2 regions of the Microbacterium marmarense genome follow, and region 1 is predicted to be linked to the other one. Evidence: predicted binding sites of a transcription regulator. Region 1 holds the regulator's gene; the other holds the start of a gene.
The links. Region 1 encodes LexA, which represses DNA repair genes until DNA is damaged. Its sites were predicted from a motif close to TCGAACANNTGTTCGA; they were not measured.
Positions count from the first base shown of each region.

Region 2: the regulator LexA is predicted to act here: its motif matches at 4,112-4,127, upstream of WDU96_RS02070 (Rv2578c family radical SAM protein).

Region 1 is NZ_JBBDGL010000004.1:25,639-32,954, forward strand. Features, by position in the region: gene WDU96_RS11765 (histidinol-phosphate transaminase) at 1-329, opposite strand, end outside; gene WDU96_RS11770 (LysM peptidoglycan-binding domain-containing protein) at 344-736, opposite strand; gene lexA (transcriptional repressor LexA) at 1,021-1,701, shown strand; gene WDU96_RS11780 (coiled-coil domain-containing protein) at 1,748-3,214, shown strand; gene WDU96_RS11785 (methylenetetrahydrofolate reductase) at 3,277-4,215, opposite strand; gene WDU96_RS11790 (S9 family peptidase) at 4,449-6,377, shown strand; gene hflX (GTPase HflX) at 6,390-7,316, opposite strand, start outside.
Region 2 is NZ_JBBDGL010000001.1:455,938-463,253, forward strand. Features, by position in the region: gene WDU96_RS02060 (putative antibiotic biosynthesis monooxygenase) at 1-610, opposite strand, end outside; gene WDU96_RS02065 (DEAD/DEAH box helicase) at 905-2,983, shown strand; gene WDU96_RS02070 (Rv2578c family radical SAM protein) at 3,042-4,103, opposite strand; gene WDU96_RS02075 (M15 family metallopeptidase) at 4,223-5,260, shown strand; gene WDU96_RS02080 (acyl-CoA dehydrogenase family protein) at 5,421-6,584, shown strand; gene WDU96_RS02085 (energy-coupling factor transporter transmembrane component T) at 6,658-7,316, opposite strand, start outside.

The DNA of each region.
Region 1 (7,316 bases):
GGACCAGCAAAGGCTTGGAGAACGTGCTGCAGCACCTCGTTGGAACCGTTCGCTGCCCAGATGTTCTCGGCTGTCAATCCGTGACCGAGATAGTCCGCGAAACCTTCTCTCAATGCGACAAAATCGCGATCGGGATAACGGTTCACTTCGCGCAGTGCTAACGCGATCGAGTCCATGATGTCGTCCGCGACCTCTTGCGGCACGGGATGGGTGTTCTCGTTCACATTCAGCGCTATCGGCAACGGCGCCTGCGGTGCACCATAGGGCGTCAAGCCGCGTAAATCATCGCGGAGGGGCAGATCTTCCAGACGTACACTCACTCGGCCCATCGTAGGCCGTGTGACTAGGAGCCGGATGAGTATTCAGCCGGTACCGCCAGTCGCTGACCGACAAGAACGTTGGCACTGTCGAGGGCATTCAACCGCACGATGGCATCAACCACGTCGCGCGGGTCTGCCGCCGGGGCCACCTCTTCGGCGATGGACCAGAGCGAGTCGCCGGTTCCGACGGTCACGCTCTCGTAGGAGACCGACGCCACGCCGGAGTCTCGAGACGCCATTGCCGCACCGCCACTGATGACCGCGATACTCAAAGCGATCACGAGCGGCAATGCAGCCATGGCAGCGAACACTCGCCGTCCACGCACGGTCAACCGCAGCTTGGTGGGCTGGCTCGACGTTCGCGGCGCTGAGACTGACGCGGTCGGCGAAAAGGCTGTGATGGCGATAGTAGTCATGGCGGGTCTCCTCGACTCAGGAAGATTCGACTGGTGGAAGATTCGCAGGAGCGGATCGACCAAGTGGTCATGATGTGAATCTATATTCCGAACGTATCTTCGATCTAATTGGGTGTCAAGTGCCGTTTCTGATTTGCGACTCTCGAACGCGACACGCGCATGCGCTCGTGCGTTCGGGGGCTAAATCCGGATACGGTTTCGATAGGAGAACCCCACCACGACCCTCCGACATTCGAAGACCGATGCTGGTCACGGCTGCCGGAGAAACCAGACAGGAGCCGAAGATGAGCGATGCGAGTGGGCGCGAGAAACCGCAAACCCGTCGGCGCAAGAGCCTCAGCGACAAGCAGATGGCGATCCTCGAAGTCATCCAGCGTGCGATCGCGCGCAACGGGTATCCGCCGAGCATGCGCGAAATCGGCGACGCCGTCGGCCTGAAGTCGCTCTCTAGCGTCACCCACCAGCTCAACCAGCTGGAGTTGAGCGGATACCTGCGTCGCGATGCCGGAAAGACCCGCGCGATGGAAGTGCTCATCGACCTGCCCGGCACCGCCACCGAGAATCCCGCCGACAGCGCACCTACTGTCGGTGACGCCGCGATGGTTCCGCTGGTCGGGCGCATCGCGGCAGGCGTGCCGATCACCGCCGAACAGCACGTCGAAGAGATCTTCCCTCTTCCTCGTCAGCTCGTCGGCAAGGGCGAGCTGTTCATGCTCAAGGTTTCAGGCGACTCGATGATCGATGCCGCCATCTGCGACGGCGACTGGGTAGTCGTGCGCTCGCAGAACGTTGCAGACAATGGCGACATCGTTGCCGCCATGCTCGACGATGAGGCAACCGTCAAAACCTTTCGTCAGCGAGACGGCCACACGTGGCTGCTGCCACGCAACTCCGCGTTCGAACCGATTTTGGGCGACGATGCCGTCGTTCTCGGCAAAGTGGTTGCGGTGTTACGCGCTGTCTAACCCCCTCCACTAGTCTGGCGTCACCAAGATTCTTAGGGGGCACGCCATGGCATCAGAGGTCGAGAAGCTACGCGCTGAGTTAGAGGAGTTGCGTCAAGAGAACGCAGCTCTCAAGACAGCATCATCAGAACCCGTTGCCACGGGGCCGGCGAAGCCTGCCAGGTCGCGAGCGGGATGGTGGCGCGCTGCGCTGTCGGCCTTTTGCATCATCCTCGCCGGCTTCATGGTGCCGGTGTCGGTCGTGGCCAGCTGGGCGCGCGTGGAACTCGTCAGCGAAGATGCTTTCGTTGCCACCTTTGCACCACTCGCCGATGACCCAGGCGTGCAGGCTCTGATCATCGATGAAGCGGTCACCGCCATCGATGCCTCGATCGACGTCGAGACCTACACCGATAGCTTGTTCGACGGGATCGCGACCCTCGACCTTCCGCCTGCCGCGCTCACCGCGCTTGATCTGCTTCGTGCCCCGGCAGCATCCGGCGTCGAGAGCCTGATAGAGACCGGGGTGACGAGAGCCGTCGAATCAGACGCGTTCGCGAACGTATGGCGTACGGCTCTGGTAGCGAGCCACCGTGCATTGATAGCGACCGCCACGGCAGACGATACTGATGGCGTCGTCACGATCGCCAACGATGGCACCCTCGCCATTCAGCTCGGTCCCATCGTCGAAGAGCTCAAGTCGCAGATGATCGACCAGGGAATCGGTGTCGCAAGTTTGATTCCCGCGATTTCGACCTCAATCGATATCGTGCAAAGCGATGCACTGGTGTTGGTAGGCACCATATATGCGATCGCTGTCGCAGTGGGCTGGTGGCTGCCGGTGATCTGCCTCGCGCTCTTCGCGATCGGCATTGCGCTTGCCCGCCATCGCTCGGTCGCAGTGCTGGGCACGGGCATCGCGATTGCGATCGGCTCTGGCCTTCTCGCCGCCGGGTTCGCCGGCGCAAATGCCGTGCTGGGTCTCAACGCCTCTGCCGTGGGCATTCCGAGCACCACGCTGAGCACAATCTTCTACGCCGTGGTCGGGGCGATGCAAGACACGGCTGTCGTTCTTACCTTCCTCGGAGTCATCATCGCTTTGTCAGGCTGGATGGCGGGACGATCGCGTCACGCCGCACGAGCCCGCGCTTTCAGCGCGACGCTCTCGACTTCGGCACGCGGTTCGCTGCAGCGCAGCGGTATGAATACGGGCCGATTCGGCGAGTGGATGTACCAGCAGCGACTGCTGGTACGCGCCATCATCCTCGTACTCGCTGTGTTGCTTGTGTTCGCGTTGCGACCGCTGTCGATCGGCGACATCGTGTTGGTAGTGGTGCTCGCACTTGCAGCCTGGCTCGCCGCGACACTGGTGCAGCGAACCCCCGATGACGCGGTGGCGTCGTTGCCGACTGGCCTCGACGATCCTGCCGGAGAGGGCGACACTCTGGTCCTCGACGACACCGTGCCAGACGCTGCGGGCGCAGAGCTGGCCACCGTGACGCCGAGCGACGCTCAGACTCAGAAGCTGTCGTAGCAAGCCGAAAGAGGCGGATGCCGCAGCCTAGACGCTGCAGCATCCGCCTCTTCTCTGGTCACTCAGCCGTCGGTGGTCACGCCGGCATCGCGAAGCACTGCGAGCACGGTGTCGTGATTGTTGAACGCGTAAAGGTGAATCCCCGGCGCTCCGCCTGCGAGCACCTCACGCACCAGAGCTGATGCATGCGCAATCCCGATCTGCTGCTGTCCTTCGGGCGTCGGCTCGACCTCGAGCGCAACGGACAGTTCAGCGGGCATCGGTTCGCCGCTCAACTCGATGGTGCGGCGCAGCCGAGCTGGTGTAGTAACCGGCATGATGCCCGGCAGGATCGGAATGGTCACGCCAGCCGCTCTCGAACGTTGAACGAAAGAGAGGTAGTCGTCAGCGTGGAAGAACAGCTGCGTAATAGCGAGAGTTGCTCCCGCCGCTTGCTTTGCAAGCAGAGCGTCGATGTGCTCGTTGGCATAGCGCGAGCGTGGGTGCCCATTCGGGAACGCTGCCACAGCGATGTCGATGTTGTCGCGACGAGCGACTCGCGCGGCACCAGGTACGCCAGGCACAGGTTCTTCGCGATACGGCGTGCGCTCTGCCTGCACCCGATCGATGAGCTGCACAAGCTGCGCTGCGCTTTCGAGGTCTCCCAAAAATTGATCGTCTTCACTGACGCCCGGGGGCGGGTCACCCCGCAATGCCAGGAAACTCCCGATTCCTGCGTCGAGAAACTCGCGAATCAGGGCGTTCGTCGTCTCGTATGTGCTGCCTACGCAGGTCAGGTGGGCGAGCGGCTCCACATTCGTCTCATTGAGGATGTGGCTCAGCAGTTCGAGCGAACGCCCACCCGTCGTGCCCCCGGCGCCATAGGTGACTGAGATGAACCGCGGGTTGACCGTAGCCAGTCGTTGAATCGTCTGATGAAGCTTCGGCCACGCCGCCTCGGAGCGGGGCGGGTACACCTCAAAAGATATCGGCACGGGTGGTGCGCTCAGGTCGATTGACATGGGGTGATCTTCGGGTAAGAGGACGATTACGGGCCGGACGGCCGCGGACATACACCCGGGCGAAAGCCGCCGAGCTGTGCCATCGCGGGCGGATGCCGGGCTCGGCTGTCGCTCCATTGCCGTCGGCGTTCCAGGGAAGAAGACGTCAGGCGACGATGGTTCCAAGGTAGCGGACGGGATGACGTGCGTCGCGGCATGTGTCACCGTGTTTCGCTTTCGCCTACCGTGGAAGAGTGACTACTTCGCTCGCCTACGGCACTTGGCCGTCTCCGCTCACCGCAGCTTCTGTCTCGACGGCATCTCCGCGCCTTGAAGGCGCCCAATACGTCGGCGATGACGTGTGGTGGGGGCAGTCTGTCGCGGCTGAAGGCGGACGCACGACGGTGATGCGGCGAACGGCCACATCGCCCCCAGAATCGTTGCTCGTTGCACCATGGAATGCTCGCTCGAGCGTGCACGAGTACGGCGGTGGCGCCTGGGCGGCGTGTGAAGACGGTGTGCTCGTGTTCGTAGAGAAGACGGATCAGCGTGTCTGGCTCGTGCGCCCGGGCGGCGACCCGCGAGCCCTCACGCCAGAGTCGGGAGGCTATCGCTTCGGCGGACTGAGCGTGCAGCACGGCCGGCTATTGGCAATCCGTGAAACGCACGGTGATTCGCCCACTCCGCTGCGCGACATCGTAGAGATCTCAATGGATGCCTCTGCGGATCGTGACGGCAGCGCTGTCACAGTTCTCGCGAGCCACAGCACGTTCGTTGCGCAACCCGCGCTGTCGCCAGACGGCACGATGCTGGCATGGATCGCGTGGGATCACCCCCACATGCCGTGGGACGAAACCCAGTTGCGGGTGAAGCAGCTGGCGGCGAGCCTCGACGATTTCATCACGGTTGCGGGCGGAAACGGCAGCGCGCCCCTGCAGCCCGTATGGACCTCTCCCGCGGAACTCACCTACACCGACGACGAATCAGGGCGTTGGAACCTCATGCGCGTCACCCCGGGCCCAGACGGCGCCGCTCCTCGTGCGCTCGCGCCGGCGAACGCCGACACCGGCGGCGGATTGTGGGTACTGGGGCTGCGCTGGTTTGGGGTGCTGGCTGATGGCCGCATAGTGGCCATACGAACCAACGGCATCGACGAAGTAGTGGTGATTGAGCCTGACGGCACCGCGACTGCCCTGCCAATCGATGTCATGGCCAACACTGTCATCGAAGCGGCCCGAGGCCATGAGGTGCTGATCTCGACGTCGGGCGCCGACGGCAGCGCGACCATCTGGCGCGTTGACGTCGATCAGCCAGAGCGCGCCGAGCGAGTTGCCGGTGGCGCACCGGCGTGGGTCAAAGAGTGGATGCCGCGCGCGCGCCCATTCGTCGTTGAGGGCGCACGTGGCCCGGTGTACTCCTTCGATTTTCCGCCGACCAACCCGAATGTGCGCGCGCCAGTGAACGAGCGACCACCATACGTCGTGTTCGTACACGGTGGTCCGACAAGCCATGTGGGTGGCGCAGCATCCGGAAAGATCGCCTACTTGACCAGCCGCGGAATCGGTGTGCTCGATGTGAACTATGGCGGTTCTACGGGCTATGGGCGAGAGTATCGAGAACGACTACTCGGGCAGTGGGGCGTCGTAGACGTGGAGGATGTGATCGCGGCCGCTCAAGGGCTCGCCGAAGCGGGCATTGCCGATCCGCATCGGCTTGCTATCGCGGGCGGATCCGCGGGTGGGTGGACAGTGCTGTGCGCGCTCGCGCAATCAGATGTCTTCGGGGCGGGGATCAGCCGATACGGCGTTGCCGACCTGCGCCGTCTCGCCGAAGACACTCACGACTTTGAAGCGCGCTATCTCGACAGCATGGTCGGACCGCTGCCCGAAGCTGAGCAGCTGTACATCGATCGCTCGCCGCTGTCGCGCCTCGACCAGTTCACGACGCCGCTGCTGATCGAGCAGGGACTGGATGATCTCGTGGTGCCACCGTCTCAATCCGAGGCAGTGCGTGATGCTCTTGCCACCGCGGGTATCGCGCACGCTTACCTCGCCTTCGAGGGAGAAGGCCATGGCTTCCGCCGCGCCGAGACCATCGAGGCGACCCTCAAAGCCGAGATCGCCTTCATCGGTGCTGTCTTCGACTTCGCGCCGGCCGATGTTCCGCCGATCGAACTCGACTAGGTTCGCGCCGGACTACTGCACGAATTCGGCGAGCCGCGCGGCGAGGTGACTTCCCACGCGCACGTGAATCGCGGTACCGGTCTCTTCGTGACGCTGGTCGAGAATCATGCCGTGCTCGTGAATAGCCGAGATCAAATCTCCTCTGTCGTAAGGAACGAGAAGGTTCAGTTCGACGGCCGGTAGCGGCAGCGCGGCTTCGATTGCTGCGCGCAGCTCGTCGATTCCCTCGCCAGAGCGCGACGAGACGAAAACCGATTTCGGTTCCAGACCACGCAGTACCAGCCGCGTGTCTTCATCGATCAGGTCGGCCTTATTGAAGACGACAAGTTCGGGAAGGTCACGTGCCCCGACGTCGCCGATAACGTCACGCACGGTGGCGAGCTGAGCGGCAGGGTCGGGGTGCGAGCCGTCGACCACGTGCACAATGACATCGGATGCGCCCACTTCTTCGAGGGTTGAACGGAATGCTTCGACCAGTTGATGCGGCAGGTTGCGCACGAATCCCACCGTGTCCGTGAGGGTGTAGATGCGCCCGTCTGCGGTGATAGAACGCCGCACTGTTGCATCCAGAGTCGCGAACAGCGCGTTCTCTACCAAGACACCGGCGCTGGTCAGGCGATTGAGCAGGCTAGATTTTCCGGCGTTGGTGTAGCCGGCGATTGCAACGGAAGGGATCGTATTGCGCTTGCGTTCAGCACGCTTGGCATCGCGAGCCGGTGCGAAATCTCGGATCTGGCGCCGAAGCTGCGCCATCTTCGTTCGAATCCGACGCCGATCGAGCTCGATCTTGGTCTCGCCGGGGCCGCGAGAGCCCATACCGGCGCCGCCGGCGCCCACCTGGCCACCAGCCTGGCGGCTCATCGAGTCTCCCCAACCGCGCAGACGCGGGAGCAGGTACTCGAGCTGCGCAAGCTCGACCTGAGCTTTGCCCTCCCGGCT
Region 2 (7,316 bases), on a different contig from region 1:
AGGAGCTTCGTTGCAACCAGGGTCGAAGCATGCGTGTGACCCAGGGCAGTACGAAGTAGGTCATGACCGGTGTGAGCATCACCGTCGCGAGCAGGATGCGCATCACCAGCGGCCAATGCTCAAACCCAGGCACGAAGCCGAGCGCCCACGAGGTGAGCAGGTTCATCGGGAAGAAGCCGATCCAGATGACGATTGCTTGCTTCCAGCGGGGCGGCGCTGCCGGAATCGGCTGCTGCACCGGGCCGGTGCTCACCGCCTCTGGCTCGCGAGGGTCAACGTGTGTCGCGCCCGCGGCGTCGAACCACCCTTCGATGCCTGTTCGCCTTTCGGCGCGCACCTCGTTCGCGAAGGCACGACCGCTCTCGAGCCACCACTCGCGCTGCGAAGACTGCTCCCATTCTTCGAGAGTGGTGAGATCGCGGAACCGGTACAGCATGTACCAGAGGTCGCTTGATTCGCCGGCGCGCACCCAGCCTGATCCCAAGAAACCTGGAAAGGCCGTTGCGAGGTCGGTGCCCGCTTGCATCCAGCTTGTGGCTTCGCGCGTACGGGTGGGGTCGATGCGTCGTTCGATGGCGACGGTGATGGAGTGGGCTTCGGGTTCTGCCATGCCAACCATTCTGCGCGCAGCGAGTGCGCTGCCAGTCCGCGGCGATGCAGAGCGAGTTCTCAGGTGCCTCCGCTAGGCTCTCGGGGTCGGCTCTGGACACCGCGGCGTGCGCGGGTTTTGGGTTTGTGAGTCCAAGGGGCCGATGGTTTAGACACTTCCGTCTTTACGACCATCACGTTGAATGGCCCCCGGCCGACGATAGTCCGGGATACTCCGTGCCGCCGAGGCGGCTAGCGTTTGTGCGCGATCTGTGGAGCGCTGTTCTCAAGAGAACAACCCAGAAGGACACCCACCATGCCTAAGAGCAAGAAGCCTGCCGGCGGTCGCCCCGCCAAGAATTTTGAACCGCGCTACGGCGCGACCACCAGCTACCAGGACCGCAAGCGTCGCCCCGGCGAGTCATCGAGCGGCACCCAGGGAAGCAAGAGCCCGAGTCACCGCGGCCACCGACCCGCAGAATCTTCGGATGGTGCGCCCAAGCGCCGTTGGAACGCGCAAGAGCGCGCCGGCCGTGACGAAGCGCGCGGCATCCGCACCCACGCCGGGTCTGACCGTGGGCCGCGTCGTGACGACCGTAGCGATCGTCCGAATCGTTCGTATGACAGCAAGGCTCCTCGTCGTGATGACCGCGGCGACCGCCCCGCGCGCTCTTATGACGATCGGCCGGCTCGTTCCTACAAGAACGACCGCCCCGCGCGCGCTTATGACGATCGTGCACCGCGTCGTGACGACCGCAATGATCGTTCCGCCCGTTCGTACGACAACAAGTCGCCACGTCGTGATGATCGCAGTGATCGTCCGACTCGTTCGTATGACAGCAAGGCTCCTCGTCGTGATGATCGCAGTGATCGTCCGACTCGTTCGTATGACAGCAAGGCTCCTCGTCGTGATGACCGCGGCGACCGCCCGACTCGTTCGTACGACAACGATCGCCCGGCCCGCCCCGCGCAAGATCGTGTCGAGCGCGACAACCGTCGATCGTTCGGCGACGCACGCCCCTCGTACCGCAACGATGACCGCGCGCGCCAGAGCAGCAGCGACCGACCGCGTCGCGATGACCCGCGTCGCGAAAGCAACCCCACCCGCTCTGACTGGAACGCCAAGTCGCGCTCAGCGGCTCAAGAGGCTCACGTAGACGTCGTTCACGAGCGACTTCAGGGCAAGGCCATTCAAGCGGCGCTGGTCGCCAACGTCTCGTTCGGTGACCTCGGCCTCGGCGAAAACATCGTTCAGGTGTTGACCGGAATGGGCGCGAGCGCGCCGTTCCCGATTCAGGCGGCGACGGTCAAGCCGATCCTCAATGGCAAAGACGTGCTCGCGCGCGGACGCACCGGCTCTGGCAAGACGATTGCCTTCGGCGCTCCGCTCGTTGAGAGTGTGTTGCGCTCGCAGAAGGGCCAGCGTCGCGAGTTCGGTCGTTCACCGAAGGCGCTCATCTTGGCGCCGACGCGCGAGCTCGCACTGCAGATCGACCGCACCATTCAGCCGATCGCACGCAGTGTGGGCCTGTTCACCACTCAGATCTATGGTGGTGTTCCCGCCGGTCGTCAGGTAGGTGCGCTCAAAAAGGGTGTCGACATCATCATCGGCACACCGGGTCGTATCGAAGACCTGATGAATCAGGGCAAGCTCGACCTCTCGCAGATTCAGATCACCGTTCTCGACGAGGGTGACCACATGTGTGAGCTGGGCTTCCTGGAGCCGGTGCAGCGCATCTTGCGCGAGACCGCACCGGGCAGCCAGAAGCTGCTCTTCTCGGCAACGCTTGACCGCGAGGTCGCTGCCCTGGTTGACGAATTCCTCGTTGACCCCGCCGTCTACGAAGTTGCTGGTGAAGACCAGGACTCCGGCACGATCGACCACCGAGTGCTTGTCATCGACCACCGCAACAAGGCGGAGATCCTGGCGTCGCTCGTCGACCGTGAAGGCAAGACGCTCGTCTTCACTCGCACCCGCGCCTACGCCGAGATGCTGGCTGAGCAGTTCGATGATGCCGGCATTCGCGCACTTGCCCTGCACGGTGACCTCAACCAGGCCAAGCGCACCCGCAACCTTGAGCGCATGACTTCGGGACGAGTGCACGTGCTCGTCGCCACCGATGTCGCTGCCCGAGGCATCCACGTCGATGACATCGATCTGGTCGTGCAAGCCGACGCTCCTGACGAGTACAAGACCTACCTCCACCGCTCGGGCCGCACGGGTCGTGCCGGTCGCTCAGGTACCGTCGTCACCCTGATTCCGCGCCAGCGCCGCAACCGAATGAGTGACCTGCTGGATCGCGCAGAGATCGATGCTCCGTTCGATGAGGTGCGCCCCGGCGATGCTCTTATCGAGGAGCTCGCCAACCGCCAGCTCTCGAACGTCGACGCATAACTCTTGCTGAGCCGAAGAAGCCCGTCCCTGTCGGGGCGGGCTTCTTCGCGTCTGGCAGTTAGAAGAGCGTCGCCCCGGCTGCGGCCCGCCCGCGGCTGGTCGTGACAACGCGTGAGCGTGCTGCGAGGCCCGAGACAGGTGCGCCTCTAGGGTGATCGTCTTCGGCGTAGCCGTCGAGGCCGTGAACCCGCATGAGTGGGCGCACCCGCTTTGCCAGCCACGAGCGATAGCCCTTGGGTGCGTTGGCTGAAACGCCCGGGTAAAGGCCCAGATATGACGATACAAGTTCTGGATGCTCATTCTCGAGCCACTGCATGAACCACTGTTTGGCTCCCGGGCGCAAGTGCAAAGCGCCATAGACGACTCGCACCGCGCCTGCGGCGCGGATCTCACGGAGTGCATGATCGATCACGGCGATCGAGTCTGTCAGGTGCGGAATGATCGGCATCAGAAAGACAGTGACACGAAAGCCCGCGTCGGCCGCGGCACGCACAGTCGCCAGTCGTGCGGCAGTGCTCGGAGTGCCCGGTTCGATCAGTTTCTGCAGCTGATCATCGAAGACGGCGATCGACAGCGCGATCGACACGCGCACCGAATCGGCGGCATCTTTGAGCAGCGGAAGATCACGCCTAAGCAACGTCCCTTTCGTCAGGATTGAGAACGGTGTTCCCGCTTCAGTGAGCGCACTCGCAATCTCGGGCATGAGCTGGTATTTACCTTCGGCGCGTTGGTAGGGATCGGTGTTGGTGCCGAGCATTACCGGCTCTTGTTGCCACGTGGAGCGGTTGAGTTCACGCCTCAGCACATCGGCGACATTGACTTTGACGATGATCTGCGAATCGAAGTCGCGACCCGCATCGAGCTCAAGGTACTCGTGGGTTCCTCGTGCGAAACAGTATGAACAGGCGTGACTGCAGCCGCGATATGGATTCACCGTCCAGTCGAAAGGCATCGCGGACGAGCCCGGAACGTGGTTCAGTGCTGATTTGCAGAGCACCTCGTGAAAGGTCATCTCGGCGAACTCGGGAGTGCTGACCGACTGAACCAGCGAGTTCAGACTCTCAAGGCCCGGCAGGGCTGAAGCATCCGCTGTTTTCAATTGCTGCCCTTGCCATCTCATTGCAACAGTCGAACATAGCTGCGATAGTTAAGTCAATGCGACTGGGGTGAAATAGAAACTATTCGATACCCGCCTGCCTGTTCAGGGGATCGTGATGAATGCGGGTGACAATAGAAAGTGTGACCAGCACGCAACAGCCGCAACGCGAACCTCAGTCGCGGCGTGAACGGCGCGCGTCCGCGCTGCTAGATGCCGAAGCGTCTGCGCCACGCCATGCTCGCGATCGCCGCGCCGCGCGTATTGGCGTCGGTTTCGCGGCGATCGTGGCTGCCTCGCTGCTGGTCGGTTCGGCGGTCGCTGTCACTGCGGCGCTCTCGGGTCCGGCGATCGCGCACGACCCCGTGTTGAATGAGGACTCGAGCGTCGACGTGCCGATGCCGGCCGCGGCCAAGGAGATTCCCGCTGCCACCGATGGGGCCGTCGCCCTCGCGGACGACATCTGCGCTCTAGACGGGGTCGTCGCGAAGCTCGACGCTGGCGAAGACGAAGCCGCCATCATCGCGGCCGGTGGTGGCGAAGCCGTGCGGTCAGCCATCGTCGCGGGGCGAGCCGATTGCTTCTCGCTTGACGATCCCGAGCGCCAATGGGTCGTGATCAACAAGGCGCGACCGCTCGACCCGATCGACTACGCCCCCAGTTCGCTCGCAGGCTCGGAGGGCGTGCAGAGCATCTCGGGCGGCAAGCTGCGCAACGATCCGGCAGCAGCGCTTTCTGAGATGGCAGCCGCCGCGGCAGGGGATGGTGCCGGCGTGATCGCGCTTCAGAGCGCATACCGCTCCTACACAACGCAACAGAGTTCCTATGGCACCCAGGTAGATTCGCGGGGCGTCGCGGGGGCTGACATGGTGAGTGCCCGACCCGGTTACAGCGAACACCAGACGGGACTCGCCGCCGACGTGGTCGCCTGCGATGGTGGCTGCGGCACGCTCGACGAGCTGGCGGCGACGCCGCAGGGTGAATGGGTCGCGGCCGAGTCGTGGCGCTACGGCTGGATAGTGCGCTACGAAGAAGGATTCACCGAGATCAGCGGATATTCGCCCGAGCCTTGGCACTTGCGCTACGTCGGCAACGAGCTCGCTGCCGCATATCACGCGGGCGGATACTCCACACTGGAGGACTTCTTCGGACTAGACGCCGCACCGACGTACCCGCAATAGTGACACCAGCGGTGCAATCAGCATCCGTCATGCTGAGATCAATCTGAAACTCAGTGTCAGCTCACACTAGACGCAATCTCACACAGGAGTAAGATCAGTGACGGGCTGCAGAGGCGCGACGCGTCGGGCTCAGCTCCTCAAAGACGAGAGGGAGGCGCACATGAAGCGCGACATTTACGACGAGGACCACGAAGCATTCCGCGACGTCGTCAAAGAGTTCGTCAAGCGATACGCAACGACCGAAGCGCGTGAGCGTTGGGATGCGGCGGGCGAGATCGACCGCGAAACCATGCTCGCCGCGGGCGAGTCAGGCCTCATTGGCCTCTCGGTGCCCGAAGAGTTCGGCGGCGCGGGAATGCTGCAGGACTACCGGTTCCGCACGATCGTGAACGAAGAAGTCATCGGTGCTGGCGCCGGTTCCCTCGCGGGCGCGTTCGGCATTCAGGACGACCTTGCGGTTCCCTATATCGTGCACATGGGCACGCAGGAGCAGAAAGAGAAGTGGCTGCCCCGCATGGCGACCGGTGAGGTTCTCGGCGCTCTTGCCATGACCGAGCCTGGCGCAGGCAGCGACCTGCGCGGTGCGAGTACGACCGCCAAGAAGGTTGACGGTGGCTACATCGTCAACGGTGCGAAGACCTTCATCTCTTCGGGCAAGACGGCCGACATCGTCGTCACGTTCGTCAAGACCGGCGAGGGCAACCGCCCCGATGCTTTCAGTCTTCTCATCATCGAGAACGGCATGGAGGGCTTCGAGCACGGCAAGAAGCTCAACAAGATGGGATCGCACGGTCACGACACCGCGGAGCTCTCATTCTCTGACGTCTTCGTGCCCGACGAGAACCTGATCAGCGGCAAGGAGGGGCAGGGTTTCATTCAGCTGATGATGAACCTGCCGCTTGAACGACTGTCGATCGGTATCGCTGCCGCTGCTGCTTCGCAGGCTGGCTTCGCATGGACGGTTGAGTACACGAAGAGCCGAGAGGCTTTCGGCGAACGCATCATCGACTTCCAGAACACTCGCTTCAAGCTTGCTGATATCTCGACCACGGTCGACGTGATGTGGGCATATCTCGACCGCGCACTGCTGGCGTACAAAGACGGAAAGCTCACGGCCGAAGAGGCCGCGAAGGTCAAGTTCTGGACGACCGAGCGGGAGTGGGAGATCCTCGATTCCTGCGTGCAGCTGCACGGCGGCTATGGCTACATCACCGAGTACCCGATCGCTCAGGCGTTGCTCGACGCACGCGTTCACCGCATCTACGGCGGCACGAACGAGATCATGCGTGAGATCGTCGGTCGTCAGATCGCAGGCAAGCGCTAGGCGCTTCATCGACATCGAGATGCCGCGTCTCGCCCGTCGGGCGGGCGCGGCATTTCGCGTCACCATTAGTCCGCTACGCGAGAGTCCACGGATAGGTGAACCAGAAGATCAGGGCGGATGCTGCGACGAACAGCACGACAAACACCGTGTCACGCGTGTGCCACGGCACTAGATAGCGCTCGGTGCGATCAGGGTAGGCGCCGAAGGCGCGCGCATCCATCGCAAGCGCCACTCGCTCAGCGTGTCGGATCGCCCCCGCGAGCAGCGGCACAATGTAGCCGCTCCATCGCGCGATGGCGGCAACTGGCCCCCGTCCACCGTGGGCACCGCGCACGCGGTGGGCTTGCCTGATGACCTCTAGCTCATACCCGAAACGCGGCACGAAGCGGAAGGCGGCAAGTGCCGTGTAGCCGATGCGATATGGCACGCGCAGCTGCTGCACCATGGAGCGCACGAGATCTGGACCGGTGGTCGACAGCCCGACGATCAGCGTGAGCGAGACGATCGCGGCGATGCGGAGCCCGGTCGTGAAGCCGATGGCCAGCGCACCCCAATACAGTGTCCAGCCGCCGATCTGCAGGGCGGGGGCCGTGTGGTCAACCTGTGCGGCATCGGTCCAGATCGAAAACCCGACACCGATGACGATGATGGCGAGCGGCACGGCCACGAGTACTGCGGTAAGACGTTTTGTCATCGATGCTCCGACGAGGATGATCGCGTAGCTGAGCACGA